Regions from separate parts of the Paenibacillus sp. sgz302115 genome, predicted to be linked through region 1. Evidence: predicted binding sites of a transcription regulator. Region 1 holds the regulator's gene; each other region holds the start of a gene.

Region 1 (11,017 bases):
CCTGCCCCTGGTTCCGCAAATGCTATTATCACAGGGCCAAGCATGAAGCAGGCATCGCCGATGTCGTCGTAACCAATCACTCCAAGCTGTTCGCGGATGTCAAGGCCGGCCACCAGCTTCTTCCAGCCTATGAGCATCTCGTTATTGATGAAGCCCATCATCTGGAGGATATCGCGGGCAAGCATCTGGGGATGCAAATGAAATATTTCACTGTTGCCCATACGCTCACGCGCCTGTATAAGGACAGCAAGAGCGGCCAGCTCCCGGTACTGCGTCAAATGCTGCAGTCGTCAGGCAGTGAGCAGGCGGCGGAATGGAGCAGTGTAATCGACAGAATCTATCCCGATCTGCTCACAGTGAAGGAATCCTGGGACATGCTCAGCGATAAGCTGTTCGGCCTTCTGCCGGAGCGCAGCGATGCTGCAGCGGGCGAAGCGGGACAACTCGTTACACGCCTCCTGCCTGGCAGCAAACCGAAGGCGTGGGAGGAATTGGCCCAGATTGAGAACACCTTCAATCTCAGTCTCAGCGAAATTATCCGCAAAGGCGACAAGATGCTCAGCGAGATGCGTGATACGGAGAGCCAGTCCACTTCGGACAGTCTGGTAACGGATATCGGCGGATTGTTCAAGGATTTGGCTTCTATTCGCGAGCAGGTCCGGTTCTTTATGAATCTGAACGACGAGAATAATGTCTACTGGATGGAAGGCAGCAGCAATTACCGTGGCAAATCACTCCAGCTGTATGCCGTTCCGGTGGATGTCAGCGCCCAGCTCAAGGAGCTGTTTTTCGATAAAAAGAAAAGCATTGTGCTGACCTCCGCCACCCTCTCTGTAGATAAATCCTTCCAGTTCATGATTGATAATCTTGGACTTGCCGGGTCTGCAGAGGAAGGGCGTCTGATGACAGCCCTGCTTCCCTCACCGTTCAAGTACCGGGAGCAGGCGCTGCTGGTCATCCCGCGCGATTTTCCAAGTGTCAAAGGCAGTGTGGGCGATGCCCGGTTTGTAGATAAGCTGGTGCATTCGCTGGCCGAAGCTGCGGTGGCTACCCGGGGCCGCATGCTGGTGCTGTTCACTTCCTACAAAATGCTCCGCCAGGTTTATGACCCGCTGAAGGAGGCGCTCTCCTCAGAGGATATCAGCGTACTGGGGCAGGGCGTAGAGGGCGGCAGCCGCAGCAAGCTGATCCGGCGTTTTCAGGACAGCGCCGCTTCTGTACTGCTTGGGACGAGCAGCTTTTGGGAAGGTGTGGATATTCCGGGCGAGGCGCTGACCTGTCTGGCTATCGTCAGATTGCCCTTCCAGCCGCCAAACCATCCGCTTGCGGAGGCCAAGGCGGAGCTGCTGCAGGCGCAGAAGAAGAATCCTTTTATGAAGCTGTCTGTCCCGCAGGCGGTGATCCGGTTCAAACAGGGCTTTGGGCGGCTGGTACGTACTGCGCAGGACCGCGGCATCGTAATTGTATATGATACCAGAGTTATTGAATCTTATTATGGAAAGTACTTCCTGTATTCGCTGCCCGGACCCAAGATGGAGCATATGCTGACTGACCAGATGGTTCCGCGGATTGCCGAATGGCTTGAGGACGGCGGCGTTTCTTGAAGTTTTTTGAACCAGCTATAGTTTTTTTATAATATTCGGATTTGCTTGTACATTCCGTCCTTTAGCAGCCAGCTCAGTATGGGAGGCTAAAGGACGGCCCTATACTTACGAAGCACTAACAAAACTTAAACCAATGCTTACGAAGTGAGTTTGTACGAAGAATACCAAGGAAGCATCGCTATACAAACTTTGAGGAGGAGAAAATATGAAATCAGATAAAATATCGGAGGCCGTCGTTCGCAGACTCCCTGTGTACCTGCGATTCCTGAACGATCTCCAGAAGCGTGAAATTCCCACTGTCTCTTCTCAGGAGCTGGGGCAGAAGCTTGATCTTAATCCGGCGCAGATCCGCAAGGATTTGGCCTATTTTGGTGATTTTGGCAGAAAAGGCATCGGTTATGATGTGTCTTATTTGATCGAGAAAATCCGCCATATTCTAAAGCTGGACCAGCAAATTAACGTGGCGCTTGTGGGTGCCGGTAATCTTGGACACGCTTTATCAAATTACAATGCTTACTTGAAGGACACCATGAAAATCACCGCTGTATTTGATTCCTATGCACCCAAGGTAGGGCAGATGATCAACTCCCTTACCGTACAGCCGATGGAAGAGCTGGGCAGCACGATTCGTGAACAGGGAATCCGTATCGGAATCATCACGGTGCCTGACAGTGAAGCTCAGAACGTGGCCGACATTCTGATAGACTCAGGCATTGAAGCGATCCTGAATTTTGCACCGGTTATTTTGAAGACCCCGGCCAATATTCGCGTTCACGCCGCTGATTTTACAACTGATTTGCAGAGCTTGGCTTATTATTTGCATGACGGAAAGGACGAAGTGGAAGATGAGCAGCAATAAGACAGTAATTATCAACGGACGTTTTCTGGTTCCGGGAACGGATGAGCCGGTGCTGAGCGGTTATATGACCATAGAAAATGATCTTATCACTTACATAGGGGAAGAGAAGCCAGCCCTTGAAGCTGGCACACAGACTATAGACGGCAGCCGTCTGCTGTTTATGCCGGGTCTTGTGAATACACATGGGCACACGGCAATGTCGCTGCTGCGCGGTTATGGGGATGATATGGTTCTTCAGAGCTGGCTGCAGGAAAAGATGTGGCCGATGGAAGAAAAATTCACCGGAGAGGATGTCTACTGGGGAACCTCCCTGTCTGTGCTGGAGATGCTTAAGGGCGGGACAACAACCTTCCTGGACATGTATGATCATATGGACCGGGTCGCTGAGGTTACGGAACTGTCGGGTATCCGTGCGGTGCTGATGCGCGGCGTAATCGGCCTGTGCCCGGAAGAAGTGCAGAACCATAAGCTGGCTGAAGCGGTTGCTTTTGCCCGTAATTGGCATGGCAAAGCGGACGGAAGAATTACTACAATGATTTCGCCGCATGCGCCTTACACCTGCCCTCCGGACTTTTTCGTAAAATTCGTGCAGGCGGCTCATGATCTGGACCTGCCGATGCATACGCATATGTCGGAGACACGGCGCGAAGTGGAGCAGAATGCCGCGGATTACGGCCTGCGTCCGGTAGCACATCTGGAGAAACTTGGCATGTTCACACGCCCGTCCCTTGTCGCTCACGGTGTGCATTTGAACGATGAGGAGATCGAGATCCTTGCCCGCTACAACGTCGGTGTATCCCATAATCCGGGCAGCAACCTGAAGCTGGCCAGCGGGGTTGCCCGGGTACCGGAGCTGCTGCGTGCGGGTGTTAAGGTCTCTCTCGGAACCGATGGGGCAGCAAGCAACAACAATCTGGATATGTTCGAGGAGATGCGTCTGGCTGCACTGATCCACAAGGGCGTCAGCGGCGATCCGACAGCGGTTCCGGCCCCGGAAGCGCTGCTGATGGCGACCGAATACGGCGCGCAGTCGATTTTCCTGAACAATGTAGGCCGGCTTGCCCCTGGAATGAAGGCTGACTTCATTGCCGTTGATATTGATCAGCCGCATTTGCTTCCGCATTCTGACCTGCTCTCACATGTGGTGTATTCGGCCAGTGCGAAGGATGTGGCACATGTCTGGGTAGACGGCAAGCAGGTTGTGAAGAACGGAGAGTGCCTGACGCTGGACGAGGAGCAAATCCGCCGCAAGGCGCAGATGACCTTTGAAGGACTCCTGAAGCGCTAAATTAGCGCGACATGAGCAATTATATGGAGAGGGAGCTGTACTTTGAAGAAAAGGAGAAAATGGCTTCTGCTGGGAATATTCCTGTTTCTGCTCCTTCTGTTCGGATTAAGCCAGTTCTATGCTTACATTATGAAGGACCAGTGGAACGAACGCAGCGCAGCCCGGGATATCGCCAAAGCAAGGGCCGGCTTGACAGAGGTAACCAAGGCCCAAAAATCGGTCTGGGATGAAAATTCAGTGTATTGGGTGCTGACGGGCACAAATGACGCCGGAAAGCAGCTTATGGTCTGGGTCCGCTTTACCGTGGACGGCAAACCGGCCGGAGGCGACAACGGTGTGTATGCCGAAGAGGTGGACAAAGGAACCTCCGAGAAGCAGATCCGCTCGATTATAGCTTCGGAGCTTCCCGGGAGTACGATTAAGCGGCTGCTGCCGGGAGTGTACAACGGGGAATATGCCTGGCAGCTTTTTTATAAGCAGGACGGACGTTATTATTACAAGTTTTACCGTTTTTCCGACGGCAGTGCGATCGGTGATGGCTACAGCTTGCCGAATAGATAGAAAGGCGTGAACATATGAACAGCGGGTGAGACAGTATTCTGTCTGCCCGCTGTTTTGCGTTTTTTTACGATAGCGCAGCTTTTGATATATCTATTGAGGCAGGGCTGTCCTTTTTATTGTTCACTAGCTACCCTCCAGTTGACTCCATCTGCTTAAGTTACTCTGATTGTCGCTATCCCACAGAATTACACAACATTTGTGGTGATTAAGTCTTTTGAGCGCTTCATGTCTACCGTTTCCATCACTAACAATCAATTTTCCTTCACGGTGCTGAACGATTAAGGGAGGGTATTCCCAGCCCTTCTGAAGTAAATCAGATAATATTCCAACCCGTAATTCCCAATCCGCTAACGGATTATGATATTCCATGTCCTCTTCAGGACCGCAACATCTTTGAAGCTCATTTATTGGCAGTTGTACGGGACCAAGCCAATACCTTTTTTGAAGTTTCAAACCATCAGAGAAAGGAATATTATTTCCGCTCGTTCTCAGAAAAAGATGCACCCATTCTTCGGTACATCCAATTTTGGAAAATTGAATGGCTTCTTCTAAAGTGAATTTCATAGACAACATTGTGTTCTCCCCTTTACCTTTCTGATATATTCCAAGATTAACATCTCTGGCAACAAAAATGTATTTTGTACGCTTCATGCCTTCGTGTGTCATACAAAATCAAATCCAATATGGGGTAAGCCTGAGAGAAAGACCAGAAATTAGTATCGAAAATTTTAAATATATTCACACTTTTCTGCGAAATCGTATATACACCTGTGATATACTACTTCTTGTATTGAGACAAGCTTAATAGCATGTCAGTCTCGGATTAGCTTTTGACACGCTACCCAACCTTGAGAGGAGGACGTTACTTGAAACTACGTCTAATGCCTGTACTGCTAACGTCTCTGCTGTCTGCTGCACTGCTGTTTGGCGGCTGGTATGCCTATCGTCAGTTCGCTGTTCAGGAGCCGCTGCAAAAAATTGTGTCATCCTATGAGGGAGTCAAGGATTCCCGTATTTCTATAAATCGCAACGAAGTTACTTTGAAGCTTGATCTCAAGCCGGGAACTAAATTGCGTGAGTTGGTGCAGTATGTATCAACTGAAGGCAAAGCGGCCATTAACGGCCGGACCCTGAAGCTTGATGTGGATCAGCACTCAAATGCCTTGCTGGATGAATATTGGGATAGTGCGATGTTCTCAGTCGCTGAAGCGATGGAGAGCCATAAATATACTTTGATACCTGCCAAGCTGGATGGACTTAAGGCCCAGTATTCCAAATACAGCGGTGTGACGGCAACAACCGAAATCGACGACAACAACGTTTATGTGAGCCTGAGCGACGGCAAAGAAAGCAAGTTTATTATTCTGCCACGCATTGCGGCAACGATGGGAGTGTGGAATAATGCCTAAGTTCTGGAAAGAGATCTTAGCCGGATTTGTTCCTGTACTGCTGATTTTTATGGCTTTTATCGGGATTAATATTTTTCCGGTCATTATCGCGGCGGGCATGGTCGGCGCTCTGCTGCTGATTGCCCATCTGCGCGGCGGAATGACGGTTAGCGCCGGAGGCGATAAGAAGCGGAAGAAGAATGGTCCCGCGAAGCTGACCTTTGAAGAAATCGGCGGACAGGACAATGCGAAGCAGGAGCTGCGTGAAGCGCTGGACTTCCTGATCCGGCATGAAGAAATCAGTAAATTCGGCATCCGCCCGCTAAAAGGAATTCTGCTCACAGGCCCTCCCGGGACCGGTAAGACCCTGATGGCCAAAGCAGCAGCCCATTATACCAACTCCGTATTTGTGGCCGCATCAGGCAGTGAATTCGTTGAGATGTACGTTGGTGTCGGTGCCGGACGTATCCGCGATTTGTTCAAGGATGCCCGGGCCCGCGCCCTCAAAGAAAATAAACAAAGCGCAATTATTTTCATAGATGAAATTGATGTAATCGGCGGCAAGCGTGAAGGCGGACAGCAGCGTGAATATGACCAGACGCTCAATCAGCTGCTGACCGAAATGGATGGGATTTACAACAATGAAACTCCGCGCATTCTGCTTGTAGCGGCGACGAACCGTAAGGAAATGCTGGATTCAGCGCTGCTGCGTCCGGGCCGGTTCGACCGCCATATCCAGGTCGATATGCCGGATAAGAAAGGCCGCAAATCTATTCTCGACCTGCATGCCCAGAACAAGCCGTTGCATGAAGAAGTGGATCTGGACAAAATCGCTGAAGAGGCTTACGGCTTCTCCGGTGCCCAGCTCGAAAGCGTCATGAACGAAGCCGCCATCTACATGATGCGCGAGAATCTGACGGAAGTGGAGCAGCGTCATCTGTCGATGGCCATCGACAAGGTGATGATGGGCGAGAAGACGGACCGTGAGACCAACCATGAAGAGAAAAAACGGGTTGCCATCCACGAGCTTGGGCATGCCATTATGGCCGAGCTGCTGCGTCCGGGCAGCGTCAGCCAGGTTACGCTAACGCCGCGCGGACAAGCGCTGGGTTATGTGCGGCATAATCCGCAGTCCGAGCAATATCTGTATACCAAGGACTATCTGGAGAATCAGATCATGATTTCCTTAGGCGGAGCTGTTGCTGAAGAAATGTTCTACGGCGGCAGAAGCACCGGATCACGCGGAGATTTCGACCAGGCGCTGGATATCGTTGAGACGATGATGAAATCAGGGCTGACCTCCCTGGGGATTGCCAATCTGCAAATGGTTACTACAGAGGAGCTAATGAAGGAAAATAGCAAAATTTTGGATGAATTGATGCTTCGTACCCATGAGCTACTCGGAAAGCAGCGGAATATATTTGACTACTCACTTGACATTTTGATGAAGGAGGAAGTTCTCTCCGGAGAGCAATTTCGTTGTCAATTTCGTGACAGCGTCCTTTTACCGGCATAATTATTTATGCCGGTTATTTTTTTTTACTTTTCAGACATGCTAAGATATTATTATATGTCGGGCTACTTATTTTTTACGACAGAAAAGGTACAATACAAAAGTATAGATACCTGAAAGGATGGAGACTTTTACATGAATTTTAAGAAAATCGGCGTCATCGGCGGTGGCACAATGGGTCAAGGTATTGCTGAAATGCTGGCAGCCAAAGGCCTGGATGTTATGCTGGTGGAGAAAACCACTGAAAGACTGGACTACTCTTATGAGATGATCGAGACAAGTCTCGACAAACAGCTTGAGAAATGGGCAATCACCCAAGCTGAAAAGAAACTGATCCTCAGCCGTATCCAAAAAGTGACACATTTCGCGGAACTGAGTTCCTGCGACATGGTCATTGAGACCATTACCGAGGATCTGGAAGCAAAGAAAACAGTATTCAATCAGCTCGATCAGGTGTGTCCGAGCCACATTATTCTGGCCAGCAACACGTCAACTCTAAGCTTGACTGAACTTGCCAGCTCTACAATGTACCCGGAACGCGTCATCGGCATGCATTTCATACATCCGGTAGCAAAGGTGAATCTCGTTGAGATCGTGCGCGGACTGAAAACCTCCGACAGCACTTTTGAAGAAACCAAAGCTTTTGTTGATGAAATTGTTGAGAAAAAAGGCGTATTGATTTACGAATCCCCGGGGTTTGTAACTTCACGCCTCATTTGCCTGTTCATTAACGAAGCTATGCATCTGCTGCAAGAAGGTGTCGCTTCCCCTGAGGATATCGACGACGCTATGCGTATCGGCTACCAGTTCCAGAATGGACCGCTTGAAATGGCTGACCGTTTCGGTCTGGATTCGGTGCTTGCCGCTCTGGAAAATATGTTCCGTGAATACGGCGAACTGAAATACCGTCCTTCTACGATCCTCAAGAAAATGGTGCGTGCAGGACAACTGGGCATGAAATCGGGCGAAGGCTTCTTCAAGTATGACAAGGACGGTGACCGTATATGAATATTCTAGTTATTAACTCAGGAAGTTCTTCTTTGAAATATCAGCTGTACAACATGACGGATGAGTCTGTGCTTGCGAAAGGTCTGGTTGAGCGCATCGGGATGGATTCCTCCATTCTGAACCATAAGCCTACCGGCAAGCAGGAAGTTACGGAAGTCAGTGAAATTCTGGAGCACAATACCGCGATCCGTAAAGTGCTTGCCTGTCTGACCGACAAGGAGCACGGCGTAATCTCTTCAATCGACGAGATCAATGCTGTAGGACACCGCGTGGTACACGGGGGCGAATTCTTTAAGGCTTCCGCACTGGTTGACGGTGATGCCAAGAGCAAAATTCGCCAGTTGTTCGACCTTGCCCCGCTCCATAATCCCGCTGCAGTGATGGGGATTACGGCAACTGAAGTGAATATGCCGGGCGTGCCGCAGGTCGTTGTTTTTGATACCGCCTTCCATCAAACGATGCCTGAGAAGTCTTATATGTATGCTATTCCAAGAGTGCTGTACAACAAATACAAGGTTCGCCGCTATGGCGCACACGGCACCTCGCATGATTTCGTCAGCAAAGCTGCTGCCGAATATCTGAACCGTCCGCTTGAAGATCTGAAGATCATCACCTGCCACATCGGTAACGGTGCCAGCGTAACTGCTGTTGACGGCGGATTGTCTGTTGACACCTCGATGGGGATGACACCGCTTGAAGGTCTGATGATGGGTACCCGCAGCGGTGACCTTGATCCGGCTATCGTTCCTTACGTAATGAACAAGGAAGAGCTGTCCGTTGGGGAAGTGAACTCGATGCTGAACAAGCATAGCGGCCTCTTGGCAATTTCTGGCGTCAGCAGCGATATGCGTGATATTATTGATGGTGCGGAGAAAGGCGAGCCTAACTCTACGCTTGCTTTTGATATGTATGAGTATCGTTTGCGGAAATATATCGGCTCTTATGCGGCAGCGATGAACGGCGTAGACGTAATCGTATTTACTGCCGGTGTAGGCGAGAACGCGGCTGTGCTGCGTGCCAAAGTGCTGAATAACCTTACGTTCCTCGGAATTGAACTGGACCCTGAAGCCAATAAGGTCCGCTCCGGTGATCCGCGCCGTATCTCTACGGTTGATTCCAAGGTTCAGGTGCTCGTGGTTCCGACAAACGAAGAGCTTGTCATTGCACGCGATACGTATCGTATTGTGCAAGGAATTAACGGCTAAATTAGAGGAGAGATCAGTTGGGATGGCTAACAAGAGTGTAATCAAGAACGTGAATGAGCATGTGGGAGAGAGCGTTGTGATCGGCTGTTGGGTCAACAACAAGCGCTCCAGCGGTAAAATTCAGTTCCTGCAGCTTCGCGATGGTACAGGATATATCCAGGGCGTTGTGGTGAAATCGGAGGTGCCGGAGCAGGTATGGGATGATGCCAAGAGCCTTACCCAGGAAAGCTCCCTGTACGTGACCGGTATCATCCGGGAGGAGCCACGCAGTCAATCCGGCTACGAGATGACTGTTACGGGTATAGAAGTACTGCACCTTACAGAGAATTATCCAATTACCCCGAAGGAGCATGGCGTTGATTTCCTGATGGATCACCGTCACCTCTGGCTTCGTTCCTCGAAGCAGCGGGCAGTGCTGGTTATTCGTGCAGAGATTATCCGCGCGATTCAGCAATTTTTCAATCAGAACGGCTTCACGAAGGTAGATCCGCCGATTTTGACGCCTACCTCGGCAGAAGGCACAACGAACCTGTTCCATACGAAGTATTTTGAAGAGGATGCCTATCTGACTCAGAGCGGACAGCTCTACATGGAAGCTGCCGCAATGGCGCTCGGCCGCGTCTATTCCTTCGGCCCTACCTTCCGTGCCGAGAAATCGAAGACCCGCCGCCACTTGATCGAATTCTGGATGATTGAGCCGGAAATGGCCTTCGTTGAACATGAAGAAAGCTTGCGCATTCAGGAGGAATTCATCAGCTTCGTAGTGCAGTCTGTAGTCACGAACTGCCGTGCCGAGCTGGAGGCGGTAGGCCGCGATGTCTCCAAGCTGGAGAATATCAAAGCTCCGTTCCCAAGAATCACCTATGATGATGCGATTAAATTCCTGAACGAAAAAGGCTATGAAATTGCCTGGGGCGATGATTTCGGAGCGCCGCATGAAACAGCGATTGCCGAAATGAGCGACAAACCGGTATTCATTACGCATTATCCGGCCTCCTTCAAGGCCTTCTACATGAAGCCGCATCCTGAACGTCCAGAGGTTGTGCTCTGTGCGGACATGATCGCTCCTGAAGGCTATGGAGAGATTATCGGCGGATCACAGCGTATCGACGATCCGGCTTTGCTTGAAGAACGGTTCAAAGAACATAATCTTTCGATGGATACCTATAAATGGTACATGGACCTGCGCACGTATGGTTCCGTGCCTCACTCCGGCTTCGGTCTTGGCCTTGAACGCACAGTAGCCTGGATTTGCGGTCTGGATCATGTGCGGGAAACCATTCCGTTCCCTCGTACGTTGTACCGCCTGTATCCTTAAGCAAGTAGAGGAGGGCGCGCATGGACGGCAAAGTATGGAGTACCTGGGGCGAAGGTGTGTCTTTTGGCCTCCAGAACGGTGTGGCCGTCATTCCTTACGCTCTTTTGAAATACTATCGGCAGCTAGACCTGACTGGCAGCGAAGCTATGCTGCTGATCCATCTGCTCTCCTTCCGCCAGGTGGAGGGAATTGATTTTCCTTCATTGGAGGAGCTGCAGACGGTAACGGGACGCAGCATAGCTGTTATCGCCGGAGAGCTGCAGAAGCTCATGA
Region 2 (11,017 bases), on a different contig from region 1:
TCCTTGCGTCCATGCTCCATCAGGTAGAGCACCCGTCTGACGGGAAAACCGCCCGCGCCGCTCTCCTTCTTGACGATCCTATCGCCAGTGGCAATCTGCCCCTCGCGCAGCACGCGGAAATAGAAGCCGCTGTACCCGGTAGCCAGCACCTGGGCCGGCATTTCAGCCGGGCCGTGCTTTTGCGCGAGCTTATAGCATGGAAAACGCGGCTGGCTGACCTGCAGCAGCGCCGAGCCAATCTCGTATACATCGCCGATACAGACCTCGGTCTCCAGCAATCCGCTGGCAGTGATATTCTCGCCGAAGGCGGAATACTCCAGCTTTTTCCCGAGCTGCTGCTCCCAATAGGCATAATGCTCAATCGGGTAGACACAAACCGCCTTGTCAGGGCCGCCGTGATTCACCAGATCCGCTTGCCCGTCACCGTCGAAGCCTTCGAGATGAAGCTGAACTCTGCCGGCGGCAGGCAGCTTGTAAATCCCCGTTTCCAGCGGCTTGCCGCGGTAGTCTACGGTCTTTGGTTTGCCTACATTAAGCGAGATGACTTCCATCCTCATTACCTCCAATCAGCATACAGCTCATAAACACCTCATCCACATAACGTCCGCCGAGATAAAATTCCTCACGCAAACGGCCTTCTTCCTGAAATCCGCATTTGCGGTAGAACGAAAGTGCAGGCTCGTTTGAGGACAGCACCCGCAGTCGCAGCTTACGGATGGCGTGCTGAGCCGCATGGCTTTTGATCGCTTCCATCAGCCGTCCTCCAACGCCCCGGCGCTGAAAGCGTGGGTGAACAGCAATATTGATCTCGCACACATGGCGGTTGCTCTCCATTCCGCTCGGACACCCGAAGCCGACATATCCGCACAGCTCCTCATCCTGTAGAGCAACCAGTTGAGATCCGGGCGGGGTATGCAGCAGATAATCCTCTGGGGAACGCCAGCTTAGAGGGCCGGGCGTTGTGTCCTCCGTCCAGATCATATTATCGAGAATAATCAGCTCACGGACATCTCTAATCTCCGAGGGCCGGATGATAAAGGTATCTCTGTTAAGTTGTTTCATCGCTTTTACACCCCTTGCCTTGCGCTAATATCTACATACGGACAATACCAGCATCGTGTGCTTTGGCCTGGATTTATGCCGCATTGCGGTCCAGTGTACGGGCTGAACGGTTGATGTAGGCGTGGAACCCGAAGAAGCCCACCGACAAAACGGCCATTGCGCAAGCCAGCCAGCCCGTTGGCGCCAGCCCTCCGTTGTCAAACTGAACACCCATCAGATAAGGCCCGATGACTCTGCCTACCGCGCCAATCCCCCCGCTTAGCCCAAGATAGAATGGCGCACTATGGTCCGCATGATCCGAAATAAATGACGGCATCGCCGGAGAAATCAGCATCTCACCCAGCGTAGCCAGCACCATCGCCAGCAGCAGGCCCGGATAGGTAGGCATCAGCAAAATAACGGCGTAGCCGCTCAAATAGAATATGGCGCTTGAAGTCATTTGTGCCGTTGAGGTTGCCGCGAACCAGCGCTTGATCAGACTGACCAGCGGCTGCGCGGCAAAGATCAGAATCCCGTTCAGCGTCCACAGGAACCCGTAGGTCTGCTTCGGCCAGCCCTCCGATATAATAAAAGGCGATACCCCTGTATTCCAGATCGAATTGCCGATCAGCAGAAACATCGAGCCAATCGCCATGAACAAATAGATCCGTGTCTGGCCCATTAGCCTCCAGCCGGACAGCTCATGCTGCTGTTGTCTTCTCTGCGTCTGTTGATGAGGCGGCACTGTACCTACCCTGCGCAAATATACAAAGAAAAATACGGCAAACACCGCCGAAGTTACACCGTTCAGCACGAAGCTCAGCATATAGTTGCCAAGGAAGCCGCTAAGCGATGTTCCCAGCGCAACCCCTATGTTATTGGAAACATAAATGACATTAAAAAGATCTGCACGCTGCTCGGCAAAACGGAACCCGATAAACGCCTGGATGGCAGGCAGCGACAACGAGTTGAACAATCCGAACAATCCCATGACGGCGATGAAGATATACCAGTTGCCGCTTGCCGCCGGAAGAGCGAACAAGGTTAGGGCAGTCAGGGCCAAAGCCCCTACAATCAGCCGGTTAACACCGACCTTATGGTAGAGCGAGCCGCCCAGCAGCTGGCCTGCGATCCCTCCGAGACTCTGAATAAGCAGTACGAAGCCGGCATCCTTCATGCTGCGGCCAAGCTCATCGAATACGTACATCGAAACAAGCGGCCACATCAAAGCGCTGCCGGTTGCGTTAATCAGGCTGGCAATCAGGAACACTTTAACTTCCTTCGGATAAGCTTGCAAAAACTTCATATTTTGTCTTTCATCCCCTGTTAACTATGTGTCATTAATTTAACCAGTATCATCCGAAAACAGGGTCAAGGCAAGCATACGAATTACCGCTTTATCGCGTTATCACATCATAATCCAAATTTATAACTCCTGTAAAACCCTGCTGGCAGTATCAGGCTCTGAGCGGCGCTTCACTTCAACCGTACCCGAGAAAAAAGTCGCCCCGTTCCCCATATCGCTCAGCCGGTCCGGCGTGAGCACATTTACTCTATGCCTGCGTCCCTTGCCTTCCCACCACAGCCCCTGGCTGATCACTGTTCCCGGCAGCATCTTGTCCGTTACCATCGCCCAAAGCTCAATAGCGCCTCTGTCGTTGTATACAGTCAGCTCGTCGCCATCCTCGATCCCCCGCGCCGCCGCATCCTCGGGGTGGATCTGCAGCGTCGGCCGCTTCTCCATCCGCTGGTGCTTCTGGACATTGGCGAAATTGGAGTTCAGGAAATTATGATTCGGCGGAGAAATGAACATCAGCGGATAATCCGCTCCCGGCTGCGGCCGCCGTACACCGTCATAACCTTCCTTCAGCGGCATATATGTAGGCAGCGCAGGCAATCCGGCAAGCTGCATGGCCTTGGAGAACAGCTCTATTTTGCCTGAGGGGGTCGGAAGGTTCTTCAGATAATCCGCCTGCGGAGTCATGTCCAGCTTCACGAACCGCTCGTCAATCAGCCGCTCCAGCGTAACACCATTTAGATATGGGTTGCGCGGGTAATCCAGTGCCTGGCGGATCATCTCATATTCGGACTCGCTGAAGGCTTCCGCGTCGAAGCCCATCGCCCGGCCCAGCAGCGCGAAGACCTCCACGTTGCTTTTGCATTCCCCCGGCGCTTCAAGCACAGGCTCCTGGAGCTGGATGTAGTGATGCCAGTACGATGTGTACAGATCAACATTCTCAAATGAAGTGGTCGCCGGCAGCACGATATCGGCATACAGCGCCGTGTCGGTCATGAAGAGATCATGTACAACCGTGAACAGATCCTCACGCGCGAATCCCGCCCGCACCCGGTCAGCATTGGGAGCCACAACAACGGGATTGCTGCAGTAGACGAACATCCCCATTACCGGCTGCTCCTTCATCTCCAGCGCTTCGCCGATCCGGTTCATATTAATTGTCCGTGTCCCCCGGTTCGGGCGTAAATCCGGGCGGGTCAGCGCACGGTCATTCGTAGAGCTGTAGCCGCTATTTGATTTGATCGCTCCGCCTCCGGTCTTCAGCCATGCTCCGGTGAGTGCCGGAAGGCAGGTGATGCTGCGGACATTCATGCCGCCGTTATCATGATGCTGCAGACCGTTGCCGATGTGAATATGCGAAACCTTGGCTTCGCCGTACATTTTAGCAAGCTTCTCTATGTCATCCACTGCAATGCCTGTGATCTCGGCAACCCGCTCGGGCGGATAGGCGAGTACATGCTCGCGCAGCTCCTGATGGCCAATCGTATACTGCTCAAGAAAAGCATCATCCGTCATCCCATCCCGGAACAGAATGTGCATCAGTCCCAGGGCCAGCGCCGAATCCGTGCCCGGATACAGCGGCAGGAACCAGTCCGCCCACTGGGCCGTCCGGTTGCGGTGCACATCAATGACAACCACCTTTGCGCCCCGTTTGCGGGCTTGCTCGGCGTAGACCACCTGGTGCATGTTCGTGCTGATAATGTTGCCGCCCCAGACAATGATCAAATCAGCATTCACCGTATCCTCAGGACTTGTCCCGCCGCCAAAGCCCATCGTATATTTCCAGCCGGCGGTGCCCGCCGAATTGCAGATAGCCCGTTCCAGGCGGCTTGCGCCGAGCCTATTAAAGAACCGCCGGTCCATCCCTTCCACGCTAAGCACGCCCATATTGCCGTAGAAGCTGTACGGAAGGATGCTCTCCGGTCCGTATTCTGCTGACAGCTTCTTGAAGCGGCCGGCAATTTCGCTAATTGCCTCCTCCCAGGTGATCGGTTCGAAGGAACCGCTGCCTTTCGGTCCTACACGGCGCAGCGGGTGAAGCAGGCGTTCCGGGTGATGCACCCGCTCTGCCATATTCCGCACCTTGTTGCAGATAGCTCCCTTGGTCACCGGATGTTCAGGATTTCCCTCTACCTTAATGATTTTGCCATCCTGCTTATGCACCAGAAGTCCGCATGTATCGGGGCAATCCAGTGGACATACCGCCGGAAAAATCCCATCTCCGCTGAAGCTCATTGGCCGCAGACCTCCTTGTCTATTGAATAGTTGTATTCTATATATTCTATAGCTGCAACTGATTCACGTAAAGAAAGTAAGCGGAACCTCCTGATTCGTCGCCCTTATTCCCGGGTAATAAAGCTTATGAAACACTCCCTATGAACTCGCCTGAATTCGCCGTGAGCCCGATTTCGTTCCCCCGAGTCGGAAAGCACGGCGAATTTTGCGTCTGCAGACCATCCTTCCACGCAAAAAACACTCCCCGAAAAATTCCGAAGAGTGTCTCTATCATCATCTCAGCTCATGTGAGCCGGAAATATTTATGCGTGTTTCTTCACACCGGCAGCGGAGATGCCTTCCACGGATGGAGCAGCCGCTGGCGCCTTGCGCAGATAAGCCATCCAGTAAGCGAATGCGACGAAGATTGCACCGCCTGTGAGATTGCCCAGCCAGACCGGAGCAAAATTGCCGAAATATTGGCCCCAGGTGAAGTGTCCTTCAAATATAGCAGCAGGGATAAGGAACATATTGGCTACAACGTGCTGGAAGCCGATGGCTACAAACGCCATGGTTGGGAACCAGATCCCGAGAATTTTTCCGCTGAAATTATCTGCCCCGTAAGAGAGCCACACCGCCAAAGCAACGAGCCAGTTACAACCTATACCGGAGATAAAAGCCTGCAGAAAGCTGGCATCAATCTTGTGGCCGGCCATATCAACGAGTTTGTCCAGATATACGCCATCTGAGGTGAGGCCCACGACGTGACCGAAGAAATAAGCGACGAACAAGGCACCCGCCAGATTGCTGATTGTAATGAGCACCAGGTTCTTAATGACTTCCCAGAGAGAAATCTTCTTCGCCATAAAAGCAAGCGGCACCGCCATCATATTTCCTGTCAGCAGTTCCCCGCCGGCCAGCAGCACCAGGATCAGTCCTACCGGGAAGACAGAAGCTCCGATAAAGTTGGCGATGGAGCCCCATTCCTTTGGTGCGCCTGCAATAACGCGAATATCCAGCAAAAATCCGAGCGCGATGAACGCTCCCCCCAGAAAGCCAAGAATAAGTACGGTGCTGAGCGGATTGTGTGCCTTCTTTATTCCGTTCTCCACCGTGACTTCGGCAATCCCCTGCGGTTTGTTATAAGCCATGATTCCTATCCCCTTCTAATTACTTAAAATTTGTTCCTTTATGCCATTGTAGCGCGTCAACTACCACATTTACGTGATAATTATCACTACTACGAAAACTAAGTGAAAGTTTTCACTGACATGTCAAATTTAACACGGACACAAATTGTGATCAGACAAACTGAAAATATTAAATGTTTGTTACAGTTGCAAAATTCCATGTAACATATTCCCTCAATTACCTCCTGACACGCTAAATAATCGGCCTAATTGCACCGATATCTGAGTAAAGGAGGTGATGAGCTGTTCCCATACTAACTGAAAATGGGTGCTTACATAATGAGGAATAACACGCGACGAATCACCCTGGTTCTGCTATGCCTGATCTTATTCGGAGCTACCGCAGTCCCTTCGGCCGTAAGGGCCGAGCGCAATCCATTTGTGGATATAGAGCGCAGCTATGCTCGTCAAGAAATTATTTACCTGTTCTACAGGGGAATCCTTCAAGGATATGGCAATTCAAAGTTCAAACCTTTGCAGCCAATTACCCTTGCTGAGATGGGCACTTTGATGTCCAGGGCATTATCCATTCCCGTTTCTGACGCGGACTACCCGCTAGCAACGGACGAGATGCCGGATTGGGCGGCCCCCTCCATACGTTCGCTCTTGTCCGCAGGCATCCTGCAGGGCCAGACGATACACAGGAGAAGTACAGTTACGCGAGAGAGCTTGGCTGTGTGGTATATCCGGGCCCTTAGACTGTATGATCTGGTCCAACAACAAGGGCATGTGCCTACCTTTAAGGATGCTTCTACTATTTCGAAAGAAGCCCGAACAAGCGTCTGGGCGGCCCAGCAGCTTCAACTGTTCCAAGGAGATGGACAGCATCGGTTCAACCCGAAGCAATTGGTCGACCGCCAGAGCGCCGCTAAAGTAACAGCACAAGCTTACCTTTTGCTTAAGGAGCCCTCGCGGATACAAAACCTGCTCGAACAAGGAAATGGATTGCCGGAAGATACATCAACGAAGCAATTGCCGGAGGAATCCGAAGTTCCCAAAGGTGTACCATCAGGAAATACAGATATCACAGGTCCGCAAAATCCGGTTATTACTAATTTACCACCACCAACACCGGCTCCATCGGCTTCACCTGCACCGACACCGGTGCCACCTGCTTCACCTGTACCAACAGCAACATCTGCTCCATCCGCTTCACCTGCACCAACAGCTTCACCTGCTCCATCTACTTCACCTGCACCAACAGCTTCACCTGTTCCATCTGCTTCACCTGCACCAACAGCAACATCTGCTCCATCTGCTTCACCTGAACCAACAGCTTCACCTGCTCCATCTGCTTCACCTGTACCACCACCAGTTCCATCCGCTTCACCTACACCACCAGCTTCACCTGCTCCATCTGCTTCACCTGCACCAACAGCTTCACCAGTTCCATCTGCTTCACCTGCTCCATCTACTTCACCTGTACCAACAGCAACATCTGCTCCATCCGCTTCACCTGTACCAACAGCAACATCTGCTCCATCCGCTTCACCTGCATCAACAGCTTCACCTGCTCCATCTGCTTCACCTGCACCAACAGCTTCACCAGTTCCATCCGCTTCACCTGCACCAACAGCAACATCTGCTCCATCTGCTTCACCTGTACCAACAGAAACACCTGCTCCATCCGCTTCACCTGTACCAACAGCAACTCCGCCAGTGTACAAGGCAGTTGATTCTATCCAGACTACTACCGATTCAATTGATGCTTCATTCAATGTATCTGTGGACAATTGGAAGCTGGCTTACGTGACCTTGGATGTGTACGGTGCGGAAATTACACCGGAGTTTTTGCCGCCAGACCTCAAAGTCTCGGTTACAGATGAATACTCTGTACTGGCACCAGATGGGACGGTAGCAAGCTTTTATAACATCCCGGCTCCGGGCACTGTTATCCATGGCAGCATTCTGCTCAGCTCTGAGCTTGCAGGCTTCAGTGTCCTTGGCACCTTTGAGCTATTGGTAAAGCAGCCTCAATACAGCTCAGCATCTTATTTCACGGTATCATTGCTGCTGGAAGATACGGGAGCAAATGCTACAACAATTGCTGAAATGGAAACCATGCGGGATTCACTCGCAACCATTGATCCTAATTTGCGGGTAACCTGGGCTATGGACAGCCGGTTCGTATTCGATGAAGCACAACGTCCTCAACTGCAAAAGGTGCTTGAATATGTAGATCTGTATGGGGATGAGGTAGGGATCGTATCCGGTTATCCCAATGACAATTACAATCTGTCCCAATGGATTGCAGAGATGAATTCGTGGCTGTACATGTACAGGTATAATGCGCTCAATTACCTCCACCAGGGGGGAACCAACGGAGACAGCTCCGTTTGGCTGAGCATACCTGACAAGTATCGTCCCAAATCATTGTCCACCTATGCCATCAATCCCGAGCAGGCTGCCTGGCTGAAAGACAATTTCCAGATTGACGCCTTCATGGGGTGGGCAGCAACACAGGTTAACGTAGGCCAATTGTCTGCTGACGGATCACCGCTGATGCCTTATTGGTCACATACCGCTAACCCGATGCTGCCCGCGCAGGATGCTGCTACAAACAGCGGCAATGTATTTATGAATTCACTCAGCATTGATCCCATCGGCTCCCGTTACACTTCAGGGGCATCCAGATGGACTCTGCATCCGGCGGACCCGTATGTAAGCGAGATGAAGGCAGAACCCCAGTTGCACCTGGCCTACCAATATCTCAATAATCCTTATCGCAACCAAAATACGGTCAATTACCTCTCTCTGGTGATTGGCACCAATTGGGTGCTCAGATCGCCCGGCCTGAAAGCAACCTGGCAGGATTTCATCAGCAGATTCCCTAAAGATGCCAATGTAAAAGTATTAGGCGTCCATGATCTGGCAGAAATCTACAAAACAAGAAGTGCCAGCAGTAATGAACACTCAGAATTCACCCTGATGTTCCGGGGCTCAGGCTATACCACGGCCAGCGGAGAGAATTCTCCAGCGGATCTGCGTTATCTGTGGACAGAAACTGCAACAGAGCGTATTATCCTTGCCAAAAAAGACAGTGACCCAACCTGGAGCATCATTGATTTCACCGACTATTCCAAAACCCCTGTCGCTAATCTTCCATATACACACAATGGGGCAGCGGACGATATTAGCTACATTACAGGGAGAAACTACAAATTGACTCCCACGGCTCCATTAACCTCATCAGAAATCGAACGTATCCGTGCCCGTCTGGATGTTCTGGATTTTCATGAGGATATCAGCTACCAATAGCCGGTATAATCCATGCTCGACAAAATAGGCCCTGTCCACTTGGACAGGGCCTATTTTCTACAAAAGCTTATACAGTCACTGGTTCTTTAACCGCCACATTTTTAGGCAATGCCTGAAGTCCTGCGGTGTTCAAGAAATTCCACGGTTTGTTGTAATGAGGCTGGAAGAAGAAATCAATGAACGCCAGCTGGTCTACGGTCATTCGATTTTGAATGCATACCGACACGGTGTTGATCGATTGCGTCAGATCCATTTTGGACATGATCTGTGCGCCAAGGATACGGCGGGTGGCACGGTCGAATACCACTTTTAGCTGCACCTGCTCATGGGTAGGCATAAACTCCGGACGGTAGTTATCGGTAATCATCACGCTTTCGATATCCATACCTTCAGCCTTGGCTGCATCCTCGGTCAGTCCGGTTCCGGCAATATTATCTTCATAAATTTTAATTCCCGAGGTTCCCTGTGTACCCATGTAAGGGATCGTCTGCGATACCAGATTGCGTGCGACCAGCGTACCCATACGTACAGCATTTGTTGCCAGCGGAATGTAAGCATGCTTGCCGGTCGGATTATAATGAATGGCACAACTGTCACCGGCAGCAAAGACATCAGGGTGGCTGGTCTGCATATAATCATTGACGATAATCGCTCCGTTAGGCAGCATATCCACTTGCCCTTTCAGGAGCTCGGTATTAGGACGGAACCCGATGCAGAGGATAACCAGATCTGTCTCATGCTCGCCCTTGCTTGTGATCACCTTGGTCACTTTACCATTCTCACCAACAAAAGAGCTGACCTTCTCCCCGAGTGCCAGAGTAATTCCATGATCCTCCAGCGATTGTTGAATCGGGGTGGTGAATTCTTCATCCAGATACTTGCTCAGAATACGTTCTTCGCCATCAATCAGCGTAACCTGCTTGCCGTTCGTTTGAAAAGCTTCCACCAGTTCAACCCCGATATATCCGGCGCCGACAACGGTGATTCTGTTAACCTGCTGCGCTCTTTCAATGATGGTGTTGGAATGGTTAAAATTCTTCGAAAGAAGAATACCATCAAGCTCCATGCCTTCCAGCTTCGGAACAATCGGCCAAGAGCCGGTAGTCATGATCAGCTTGTCATAGGAGTCATCGAATTCCTGGCCTGTCGCCAGGTTGCGGGCCCGCAGGGTTTTGCGGCCGGTATCGACCTGGATAACCTCATGGCGCATGTTCGTTTTGACACCCAGCTCGGCCAGCTTTTCCGGCGAGGAATAGAACAGGCCTTGCGGGTCCTTGACTACTCCGCCTACATAAAGAGCGATACCGCACGACAGGAAAGAAATATTATCATTACGTTCATACACTGTAATCTCGGCATCAGGGTAAAGCTGGGCGGTGTTAACAATTGCTGCGGTTCCGGCGTGGGTACATCCAATGACTGCTACTTTCATGGTTTCTTCCTCCTCCAAATTGAGCGTTTCATTTATTTTTCTTTAGCTGTGATTTTTTTCACTTCATGCGATGATTATATTGTGATTAATATCACAACGCAAGCTTTTTTTGTGATTTTTCTCACAATGTTCACAAATGACTAAAATTTAAGATTATCCTGATCATCATCTGCTGCTGCTTTAGTTTTCCCCGGAGGGAGTACATTATGTCATCTTGCGGCAGGAAGGGACAGGGAATGCACCATAGAAATTAGCAAAGAACCGTTGTAAAACGAAGTTTATTTCAGATATTATGCAGAAAAAAACGCGACAACGCTGTAACGGTATCGCAGCATTGTCGCGTCTATATTTTGTGAACAGCTATTCCAGGCCGAAAATCACGCCGTCCTCGTCAACATGCAGCCCTTCCGCAGCCGGCTTGGCTGGAAGACCCGGCATAGTGACCATATTTCCGGTGATCACCACAGCAAAGCCTGCTCCAAGGGACAGCGTAATATCTCTCACGCCCATCGTGAAGCCTTCCGGCGCTCCAAGCAGCCTTGGCTGATCAGAGAAGGAGTACGGTGTTTTGGCCATGCAGACCTG
Region 3 (11,017 bases), on a different contig from region 1:
CTGTAAGATAGTATTCGTAGATAGTCTTTCTGTTCTCCTGTACAGCCTTGAATTGATCAAGAGTGGCTAAGGCGATAGCGGCGGTATATTCGGGGATCTTACTGTTCAGACCTTGCAGGACAGACTCCCTGCTGCTTGAGAAACCAAAATTCCCTGCCTGACGAATTCGCTTGATGAGCTCCTGATCCGCACTATAGACCAGTCCGCCCTCTCCAATACCAAAAGATTTGGTGGCATGAAAGCTGAACACTACGGCTCCTCCAAAGCCTTTGCCAAAATGTGTGGCTGCTTCCGCGGTTATCGTTCCAAAACTGGCAGCGGCGTCGATGACTACCGGAATTCCTTGCTGCAGCAGTGAATTGTATATGGATAAATCAATTGCGGTGCCGAAGGTGGCATAAGGAACGATTACCGCAATATCATCCCCCAGCAGCTTTACTGTATGTTCCAATTGCTCACGATTCATTTGCCAGGTCTCTGGTTCAATGTCAAGGAAGTACGGCTCCAGTCCGCACCACTCAGCAGCAAGCGGGGTGGCCGCAAAAGTAAAGCTTGGCATAACCGCATATTTGCCTTTGGGACGCTTGCTTTGAGAAATCGCCAGCATGAGACCGACGGTAGCGTTATGAACGGTTACTGCTGAGCCGGTTCCATCAAATATTTGGTTAATGACGCGCTCTTCGAACAGGTTATTTAGGGGACCATAATTGGAGTAAATCCGGGTCGCTTCTATTTTCTCGAAATAGGAGATAAAGTGTTCTTTTCTCACCAAATGAGGTCGCAAGAAGGGAATGTCAAACACGATCTAGCCTCCTTCTCCACATGTGATTAATAAGGCTCGGATGTTCAGTCTAACGTTCTTAGCATCATTTCAATTCGCTTGATATCTGCAGCAAAATGCTCATGTCCCTTTATGCGTTCGTGATAGGAATGGATTGCGTTTTTAAACAAATCATCGGATTCAAGAAATCCGTCATCTCTTGAGTCAATCATAATATCTAACCATTGAGTGAAAGCATTTTGCCCAAGTGTTTGATTATTTTGATTAGGATGGATTCGGAAATAGCTTAGTGCTTCAGGAATATAAACGGCTTTTCCTTTGGATAGCAAAGTCAGCCAGGCAGCTAAATCATTAAGAAGAGAGTATTGTTTCCCTTTATATATGCCAAACCGATCCGTAAGATCTGTTTTTTTAAACAACACTGTCGTCGGTTCACCAATCACATTTAAACACCGGGTTAATGCAATGTTTGCAAGCGCTTTTCCGTCCATGATTCTTGTTTCTTCGTACAGCTTTTTCGTTGCATAGAACGGTGGGATGAAAGCCCCTGCTTCATTTATGGTTTGGCGATAAGAGGTAACAAGTGTGATGTTCTCGAAATTTTGAAAAAAGTAGATCATCTTTTCTATTTTTTCTTTGTGAAATATGTCATCATCCATCAAGTAATTGATAAATTCCCCTGAGGCTAAGTCGAAACATTTGTGCCAATTTTCAAGAAAAAGATTCTTCTCATTTTTATGATATTGGATGTGGGGAAACGAATGTAAATAAGGATCAATCATTTCCTGTACTTCATTAGTTGTGCTGTCATCACAGATGATGATTTCAATATTCGGGTACGTTTGCTCCAATGCGCTGTCGATGGCGATTTTTAGTGTATGAGGGCGGTTATATGCAGGTATAACTATGCTTACTAATGGGTAATCCAAGTTACTCCACCTTTCTAATCACGCGAATACATACAACACATACATATATATACTACTGGGAAATAAAATGTTGATAAGAAAATGGAGAAAATTTATTACGGAACAAGTAAAGGAGAATGATCATGTCGCCAAATTTCATTCCATTACTGACCACTCATCTATTTGTATCGGGCAATATTTTAAAGGAAGATTTAAAAGAATTGATAGACCGGTTGGAAGAAAGCCACATCACAGTGAAGCTGTATGAACCGGGTAATCCAATACCAGACAATAGCCGCCCGGAGCCTCGGGTTTATGTTTCTTTGGGAGAGGAGTGGGAAGAATTTCCAACCCTTATATCGCTGCCTGCTCACGAAAAAAAGCGCTGGGTACACTTTCAATCACCAAATGAAATCCAGCCTATTAATTTATTGTTCTGCTGGCTCAAAGCAACGGACCCGCTTCCGGAGAACAGGCCTGTTCCTCCAACTCAGTTTTCTTCAAACACTCCTTTAATATCGGTGTTCACTGCCAGTTACAGATCAGCAGAAAAAATACAGCGGCCTTATCAATCCTTATTGAGGCAGACCTACAAGAATTGGGAATGGGTAATTGTTGATGATTCTGGTGATGAAGATGAGACATACAAGCAATATTTACTCCCGCTGGATGACCACCGTGTACGGAGATATCGCCAGGATTCCCGCAATGGTTATATAGGGGCAATTAAAAGGTATGCAGCAGGGCTATGTACTGGGGAAATTCTAGTAGAGGTCGATCACGATGATGAGTTAACTCCTGACTGCCTGGAGAAAATCGTCAAGGCATTTCAGCAAAACCCGGACTGTGGCTTTGTTTATGGGGACTGTACTGAGGTGTATGTGGGAAGCAATAATGCTCACTGGTATGGTTGGGATTGTGGTTTTGGTTACAGCATTCATTACCGGGTATGGCTGCATCAAATGAACAGATGGCAAAATGCACAAAAACATACAACTATTAATGAGAAAACCATTCGTCATTTGGTCGGATTGCCCAATCATCCGCGTGCGTGGACGAGGGACTGTTATCATCTGATAGGCGGCCATCGTGATGAACTGCTGGTAGCAGATGATTATGATATGCTGGTTCGGACATTTCTTTGTACTAAAATTGCAGCTATTCCTGATTTGCTATATATCCAATACCGTAATGAAAATGGAAACAATACCACATTCCTAAGAAACAAGCAGATTCAGATTCTTGTAAGAGAACTAAACAGATGCTATCATCAAAGAATTTATTTGAGATTGAAGGAGCTTGGTTTACCGGAGCAATTGCCTTATAGCCGTATATGGGAGACTCCTGTAAATGATCCTGCCCGGAAATCTGCTCACGTTATTCAAGAGGATGCTTCCAGAGTGTCGATATTGTTCCCCATCTCCTACTCCTGTCCTGAACAAGAGAATACCCAATTATTAAAGAGTCTGCAAAAGGGAATTGAAAATAACTTTAGTGACATGGAAATTGTGGTCGTAGGCCGTATTCCCGCAGTAATTGAAGCTTACGCCTCCGTGGCTCCTATGGGCGCAATACGATGGTGGCCAATGGAGCCCAATGATTCATTAGAAACCTGTATTGAATATGCAAAATTTATTGCATCCTGTAAAGAAAAGGTGGTTGTAATGCCGTAAATCGGATTTCTAAGTACCTGTGTGGAAGCTCCTGGGTTATTTCTAAGGGGCTTCGACACAGGTTTTTTATTTTCAGAGCGTTCATGCGACAAAAAAAGACCCAAAGGTTATAAATAACCTTTGAGTCATTTGAACATATATATGCCTTAATCTTAAGGTTGTACAGTGCCTTCAGGTCCTTGGTCGCCCTGAGGCCCTTGGTCGCCCTGAGGTCCTTGAACACCTTGAGGTCCTTGAACACCTTGAGGTCCTTGAACGCCTTGAGGTCCTTGAACACCTTGAGGTCCTTGAACGCCCTGAGGTCCTTGAACGCCCTGAGGTCCTTGAACGCCTTGAGGTCCTTGGTCGCCTTGAGGTCCTTGGTCGCCTTGAGGTCCTTGAACACCTTGAGGTCCTTGGTCACCCTGAGGTCCTTGAACGCCTTGAGGCCCTTGAACGCCTTGAGGTCCTTGGTCACCCTGAGGCCCTTGGTCGCCCTGAGGCCCTTGAACACCTTGAGGTCCTTGAACGCCCTGAGGTCCTTGGTCACCCTGAGGTCCTTGAACGCCTTGAGGTCCTTGGTCGCCTTGAGGTCCTTGAACGCCCTGAGGTCCTTGGTCGCCTTGAGGTCCTTGAACGCCCTGAGGTCCTTGGTCGCCTTGAGGTCCTTGAACGCCTTGAGGTCCTTGAACGCCCTGAGGTCCTTGAACGCCTTGAGGTCCTTGGTCGCCTTGAGGTCCCTGAACGCCTTGAGGTCCTTGAACACCTTGAGGTCCTTGGTCGCCTTGAGGTCCTTGAACGCCTTGAGGTCCTTGGTCGCCTTGAGGTCCTTGAACGCCCAGAGGTCCTTGGTCGCCTTGAGGTCCTTGAACGCCCAGAGGTCCTTGGTCACCCTGAGGTCCTTGAACACCTTGAGGTCCTTGAACGCCCAGAGGTCCTTGGTCGCCTTGAGGTCCTTGAACCCCTTGGGGTCCTTGAACGCCCTGAGGTCCTTGTTCGCCTTGAGGTCCTTGAACGCCCTGAGGTCCTTGAACGCCTTGAGGTCCTTGAACGCCCAGAGGTCCTTGAACGCCCTGAGATCCTTGTTCGCCTTGAGGTCCTTGAACGCCTTGAGGCCCTTGAACGCCTTGAGGTCCTTGAACGCCTTGAGGTCCTTGAACGCCTTGAGGTCCTTGACCCTGAGGTCCTTGAACGCCCAGAGGCCCTTGAACGCCTTGAGGTCCTTGAACGCCTTGAGGTCCTTGACCCTGAGGTCCTTGAACGCCCAGAGGCCCTTGAACGCCTTGAGGTCCTTGAACGCCCTGAGGTCCTTGACCCTGGGGTCCTAGAATGCCTTGAGGTCCTAGAACGCCTTGAGGTCCCTGAACACCTTGAGGTCCTTGAATGCCCTGAGGTCCTTGACCCTGAGGTCCTTGAGGTCCTTGAATGCCTCCATAATATGCTCCTAAAAGTTCTTCAGATACTAATCGATGAGCAGGCACCAATTGCCCCAATGCATCTTTACCCCAAACAGAAATTTGAGTTTGATCCTCTGCTGGTCCGCTTGTGGTGAACACAAATTCAAATGCATTTAAATTTGCAAAATAGTTCCTGGTCAAAACCGCATTTGCTCCAACCATTACTAATTCTTGTACATATAAAGCCCTGTTGCTGGTTAAATTGTAACCCTCGATCAGAACAGTAGAAGAATTTACAGAATCGCGGTTATCAATTTTGATGGTGACCGTTTGGGTGGGTCTGACTCCACTAACAGGATCATTTGCAATTGGTCCGGTTGATAATACTGCCATTAAGATATTCCCTCCTTTTTCTCAAGATTCAGTCCCCTTTAGTCTATGTCTCAACCATGTGAGAAGATTATGGATTTGTCTCTGCACATATGTTGAGTTTTAAGACTCTAGCTGCTCATTTGCAACAATACGCTGGACGCTAAGGATTGCCCCGCTCCCGTTTTTTCCCCAAACCGAAATATCAGTATTTTCTTCAGCAGGACCGCTTGTGGTAAAAACAAATTCATATGCATTGAAATCTGTTCCATAATTTTTTGTAATAACTGCACTAGGGGCTACAGTAAATTCCTCCAATACATACAAGTTTCTTGAAGCGTTTAAAAAGTAGCCTTGAATTAAAATAATTGAAGAATTAACTGGATCCCGATTAATGACTTTAACGGTAACCTGCTGGATCAATCTGATCCCGCCAACAGGGCTATTCTCAATAGGTCCGGTTGATAATACTGCCATTAAGTTAATGCCTCCTTTACTAAAGTCATAGAATACTAGAACTAAAATAGGGACGGGGTTGCTGGAACCTCCATGTATCATATTAATAATTTGTATATTTGATTGTTTGTTAGTCCAATAAAGTTAAAATATGGATAAGCCTAGAGAGGGATTAGGCTCCTTTTTTGAATTTAGCTGTAACGTTTCTTCATTTAGCTAGTCTTATAGATGTAAGGTGGTGAATCTTTGGGGGGATCAGACGAATTAAAGGAAGTTTACGATCACTATTTCCGTGATGTTTATGTATTTGTGCTGTCGTTAAGCCGGGATGAGCAGATTGCTGAGGAAATTACGCAGGAAACCTTCTTTAAGGCGCTGCAGCAAATTGAACAGTTCAGGGGAGACAGTAAAATCAGCGTCTGGCTATGTCAGATTGCGAAGAATACCTACTTCTCCTATATTAACAAGCGGCAGCGGTTCGTTTCGGTCCATGAACGGGAGGAGGCCAATGGATATAATCTGGAGCAAAAACTCATCGACAAGACCGAAGCTCTGAATGTTCATAAGGTTCTGCACGCATTGGACGAGCCATATAAGGAAGTATTTATGCTCAGGGTATTTGGGGAGCTGTCTTTTGATCACATCAGCCAGATTTTTGGCCGAACCGAAAGCTGGGCAAGGGTGACCTATCACCGGGCCAGGCTGAAACTACAGAATCTTTTACTGGAGGATGAATAATGACCCGAATTTCATGCGATGTCATTCAAGACTTACTGCCTCTGTACTACGACGGTGTATGCAGCGCGGCCACTAAGGAACTGGTGGAGGAGCATCTCATGGAGTGTGAACACTGCCGATTTTCTCTGGACCAGATCAAATCAAGCCTCAGCTTGCCCGTTCAAGCTATGGAGCAGAATAAACTGGAGGGAAGCGGACTGCAAAGGATTAAAGTGATATGGAACCGTGCCCAATCGGCAGCGTTTGTGAAAGGATTAATTGTGGCTGTTTCTGTATCTGGGATATTGGTGCTTGGTTATTTGGGCCTTTTCCGCTGGGACATCATCCCTGTTCCTGCCGATCATATAAAAATCACTGATATAAGAACTAGAGCAAACGGCGAAATCGCATTTCGTGTTCAAATCAACGATGGCTACAGAGTCAATCGGGTGATTCACACAGTTCATGATGATGGAAGCTTTTATATGACCCCCGTCCGTCCCCTCATCAAATCGAAGAAATATGCAGAGATCAGTCTTGCGAATGGAGAGGTATATGTTGATCCTGTTAATGTAAGGGCCAATCAAAGGACGCAAGGCAAAGACGTGGAGATTACGGCCATTTATTACGGTCCTCTGGACAATCCGATTTTAATTTGGAAAAAAGGGACTGAACTCCCTATGGGAAAGTGATGGTCGTCCTACATTCCCTAGTTTGCCTGCTTTCCAGGCTCTCCGTCCATAACGGCATGCTTCATTACCGCTTCTTTGTTAAAATGAGCATCCCTGTGTAATCCCTCTCACGAATATGATATATTTAATATTGAAATTTAAAGCCCGACCTGATAAAGGAGTACCCCATGACACAGTTTGTCTATAAGCAAATTATTGATGACCTCAAAATGAAGATTTTTGCGGGGCGGTTCGCGGATATGAGATTGCCGGATGAGCGCAGTCTTAGTGAAACCTATGAAGTTAGCCGCAGTACGATCAAGCGGGCGCTGACCAAGATGGAGAACTACGGAATTATCTTCAAGAAACGCGGTTCGGGAACCTTTATAAACCCGTTATACATAAAGAATGAATCCATCTTCAACTACGAAGGTTCTAATCTGGGGGTTACCGACAATTTCCAGATGGATGGCAAAAAGCCCAAGGTCAAAGTGCTGAATTTCGAGGTCATCCGGCCTACGGAAGAGCTGCAGCGGGATTTGTTCTTACAGCCCCATGACTTTGTATACAAAATCGTGCGCCTGCGCTTGTTCGATGATGAGCCCTTTATGATTGAGACCGGCTATATTCCGATTAAAATCGTGCAAAATCTGGACCAGACGATTATCGAAGGTTCGATCTTTCATTATTTGGAGGAGTCGCGTAATCTGGCGGTGACCAAGTCCTTTTTATCTATTTTTGCCGAGCCTTCGGGGGCCAATGATCAGGAGCTGCTGCATCTGCAGGAGAATGAGCCTGTTGGTATAATGGAAGGGATTTTCTTTTTGGATAATGGTACGCCTTTCGAATTCTCGCATATGCGGTTCCACTACAAGTATCTCAAATTTAATACATTTGTTTCTGTGCATTGATGATCTAACGATAAGGCTGGGGATTTTTCCCCGGTCTTTTTTTGTTTTTGAGAGGATAATGACTCGCTGAAAATGCTCACGCTAACCTTGAAATGATATAGTATATATTTACATTTTTATAAAAAAAGAATCTTTTTTACAGAGGATATGCAGTGATTTTCATACTATGTTCAAAATTTCACAAAATTGGACCGTATCAATTGTCAAAAAGATTGAATTTTGTACGCACAGAGGTATGATGTACTTGTAGAATTAATTAGGTTCAGAAATTAAAGAAAATGATCAGGGAGTGGATTGAAATGGGATTGTCAACTGCACCGGTGGATTACTCATCTAAAACGTACCTAGCAAAGCTCGACGCATATTGGCGCGCAACGAACTACATATCCGTGGGACAGCTTTATTTGAAGGATAACCCGTTGTTACGTGAACCTTTGAAGGATGCAGATGTTAAAGTAAAACCGATTGGACACTGGGGCACGATTCCCGGCCAGAACTTTATTTATGCGCATCTGAACCGCGTCATTACCAAATATGATTTGAATATGTTCTATATTGAAGGTCCAGGCCACGGTGGTCAGGTTATGGTATCGAACTCGTATCTTGATGGAAGCTACACTGAGATTTACCCGGAAATCACTCAGGATATCCCTGGTCTGAAAAAATTGTTCAAGCAATTCTCCTTCCCTGGCGGTGTAGCGTCCCATGCTGCTCCTGAAACTCCAGGATCTATCCATGAAGGTGGAGAGCTCGGTTACTCCCTGTCACACAGCGTTGGTGCGATTTTGGATAATCCGGATCTGATCTCGGCAGTTGTCGTGGGTGATGGTGAAGCTGAAACCGGACCACTAGCTGCTTCCTGGTTCTCTAACCGGTTCATCAATCCAATTACGGATGGTGCGGTACTGCCAATTCTGCATTTGAACGGCTTCAAGATCAGCAACCCAACAATCCTGTCCCGTAAGTCGAGAGAAGAGTTAACCGCGTACTTTACAGGCATGGGCTGGGAACCGTTCTTTGTTGAAGGCGAAAACCCTGATTTCATGCATCCGGAAATGGCGAAGGCTCTGGATGCCATCGTCGAGAAGATTGCAGCCATTCAGAAGAATGCGCGTGAAAATAATGATGCTACCCGTCCATTATGGCCAATGCTTGTTTTCCGTTCTCCTAAAGGCTGGACCGGTCCTAAAGAATGGGATAAAGTGCCGAACGAAGGCTCATTCCGTGCTCACCAGGTTCCGATTCCAGTAGATCAGAAAAATATGAAGAACGCACCAGCATTGCTTGAATGGCTGAACAGCTACAGACCTGAGGAATTGTTCGATGAGAACGGCCGTTTGAACGCTGATCTGGCTGAAATCCTGCCTACAGGCGACAGACGTATGGGCATGAATCCAGTGACCAACGCCGGCAATCTGATTAAAGACCTGCACAAGCCGAATTTCCGCAACTATACGCTGGATAACTCCGTTCCAGGTCAAGTGATTGCACAAGATATGGCTGTACTGGGCAAATATCTGAAAGAGGTTGTAACGCTTAATGAAGACAACCGCAACTTCAGAATTTTTGGACCGGATGAAACAATGTCGAACCGCCTGGGTCCTGTGTTTGAAGTGACCAAACGCCAATGGATGGATGAAATCAAGGAACCACACGATGAATTCCTCGCTCCTTATGGCCGGGTTATTGATTCGCAGTTATCTGAGCATCAAGCGGAAGGATTCCTGGAAGGTTATGTACTAACAGGCCGTCATGGTTTCTTTGCAAGCTATGAAGCGTTCCTGCGGGTGGTAGATTCGATGATCACTCAGCACTTCAAATGGCTGCGCAAAGCAACAGATCAAAGCTGGCGTGCAGATATCCCGTCCTTGAACGTCATTGCAACATCAACAGTGTTCCAGCAGGACCATAATGGCTACACTCACCAAGATCCGGGCTTGCTCGGTCACTTGGCTGACAAGAAGCCGGAATTTATCCGTGAATACCTGCCGGCTGATGCCAACTCCCTGCTTGCTGTTTTTGACAAAATCTTGAATGACCGTCAAAAGATCAACCTGATTGTGTCGTCCAAGCATCCGCGTCCGCAATGGTTCTCGGCTGATGAAGCGCAAGAGCTGGTGGATAAAGGTCTGAAGATCATTGACTGGGCAAGCACCGATAAGGGTGGAGAGCCTGATGTAGTTATTGCTTCGTCCGGTACGGAGCCTACTATGGAGAGCTTGGCAGCCATCTCTATTCTTCATGAAAAATTGCCTAACCTGAAGATCCGTTACATCAACGTGGTTGATCTCCTGAAGCTGAGAAGCCAGAAGCTGGACCCTCGCGGATTGTCTGACGAAGAGTTTGATCAATTTTTCACAAAAGATAAACCAGTTATTTTCGCATTCCATGGCTATGAGGGTCTGATCAAAGACCTGTTCTTTGACCGCCACAATCATAATCTGCATGTGCATGGCTACCGTGAGAACGGCGACATCACCACACCGTTTGATATGCGTGTACTGAATCAGATGGACCGTTTCGACCTGACGAAGGAAGTCGTACTGAGCCTGCCGGATGCCGACAAGCACAAGGCTATCGCGGATGAAATGGATGCTATGGTGAAGAAACACAATCACTACATCCGTGAAGAAGGTATTGATTTGCCAGAGGTTGAGAACTGGGTATGGAAGGCTTTGAAATAGAGCATAGGTAAGCTGCATCGCTTAACTTAATAGATATCCTCTTGAAGAGGTGTCCTGAAGGTCATGAGAGAATGGCTGCCGGGGCACCTTTTTGAGCAATAATAGGATAGCACCATATATTCGGGATTTCTTTGATGGATGATTGGGAGGTTCTTGTTATGGGGCTAACGAGGCTGGAAGAATAGGCAGTTCTTGTTGCTGGTGGATCAAGAAGACAGCTTTTCGTAATCTATCCAAGAGAGAGCTATCATGATATAATCGCAGAAGCAATAGAAGGCTTAAAAGGGCGGTCGGCTAATCTCCCGGAAGGGAGGTGAGGCCCATGGAGGTGTATCAAGCGTTGTCTTTGATGTTCATGTTCGGCATGTTCATTATTGCTCTGCTGAATTACCTCAAAAAGAAATAGACCGCCCTGGTGAAAGGAGACGGTCTATTTCTGCCTAAACCTATTACCATGCCGCCGCCCTTAAA

Evidence for each region. Region 1 encodes Rex, which represses fermentation and respiration genes when NADH is low (regulators of the CRP and FNR family bind a similar motif). Its sites were predicted from a motif close to TTGTGAAATATTTCACAA; they were not measured.
Region 2: the regulator Rex is predicted to act here: its motif matches at 5,804-5,821, upstream of AC0LWN_RS21435 (formate/nitrite transporter family protein).
Region 3: the regulator Rex is predicted to act here: its motif matches at 8,029-8,046, upstream of AC0LWN_RS23685 (phosphoketolase family protein).

Annotation. Positions count from the first base shown of each region.
Region 1 is NZ_JBVYOK010000021.1:83,908-94,924, reverse strand. It holds gene dinG (ATP-dependent DNA helicase DinG) at 1-1,604, shown strand, start outside; gene AC0LWN_RS26960 (redox-sensing transcriptional repressor Rex) at 1,810-2,463, shown strand; gene AC0LWN_RS26955 (amidohydrolase) at 2,450-3,751, shown strand; gene AC0LWN_RS26950 (cell wall elongation regulator TseB-like domain-containing protein) at 3,794-4,312, shown strand; gene AC0LWN_RS26945 (ParB N-terminal domain-containing protein) at 4,436-4,885, opposite strand; gene AC0LWN_RS26940 (hypothetical protein) at 5,179-5,721, shown strand; gene AC0LWN_RS26935 (AAA family ATPase) at 5,714-7,216, shown strand; gene AC0LWN_RS26930 (3-hydroxyacyl-CoA dehydrogenase family protein) at 7,349-8,221, shown strand; gene AC0LWN_RS26925 (acetate/propionate family kinase) at 8,218-9,426, shown strand; gene asnS (asparagine--tRNA ligase) at 9,449-10,744, shown strand; gene AC0LWN_RS26915 (DnaD domain protein) at 10,765-11,017, shown strand, end outside.
Region 2 is NZ_JBVYOK010000012.1:174,057-185,073, forward strand. It holds gene AC0LWN_RS21415 (MOSC domain-containing protein) at 1-566, opposite strand, end outside; gene AC0LWN_RS21420 (GNAT family N-acetyltransferase) at 532-1,062, opposite strand; gene AC0LWN_RS21425 (MFS transporter) at 1,136-2,347, opposite strand; gene AC0LWN_RS21430 (molybdopterin-containing oxidoreductase family protein) at 2,468-4,573, opposite strand; gene AC0LWN_RS21435 (formate/nitrite transporter family protein) at 4,876-5,703, opposite strand; partial or broken gene AC0LWN_RS21440 (S-layer homology domain-containing protein) at 6,022-6,600, shown strand; gene AC0LWN_RS21445 (hypothetical protein) at 6,630-7,409, opposite strand; gene AC0LWN_RS21450 (DUF3863 domain-containing protein) at 7,402-9,000, shown strand; gene AC0LWN_RS21455 (FAD-dependent oxidoreductase) at 9,068-10,432, opposite strand; gene AC0LWN_RS21460 (formate--tetrahydrofolate ligase) at 10,793-11,017, opposite strand, start outside.
Region 3 is NZ_JBVYOK010000015.1:72,792-83,808, forward strand. It holds gene AC0LWN_RS23645 (DegT/DnrJ/EryC1/StrS family aminotransferase) at 1-802, opposite strand, end outside; gene AC0LWN_RS23650 (glycosyltransferase family 2 protein) at 847-1,710, opposite strand; gene AC0LWN_RS23655 (glycosyltransferase) at 1,833-3,362, shown strand; gene AC0LWN_RS23660 (hypothetical protein) at 3,322-4,251, opposite strand; gene AC0LWN_RS23665 (hypothetical protein) at 5,231-5,584, opposite strand; gene AC0LWN_RS23670 (RNA polymerase sigma factor) at 5,810-6,301, shown strand; gene AC0LWN_RS23675 (zf-HC2 domain-containing protein) at 6,301-6,972, shown strand; gene AC0LWN_RS23680 (GntR family transcriptional regulator) at 7,140-7,862, shown strand; gene AC0LWN_RS23685 (phosphoketolase family protein) at 8,162-10,546, shown strand; gene AC0LWN_RS23690 (hypothetical protein) at 10,902-10,952, shown strand.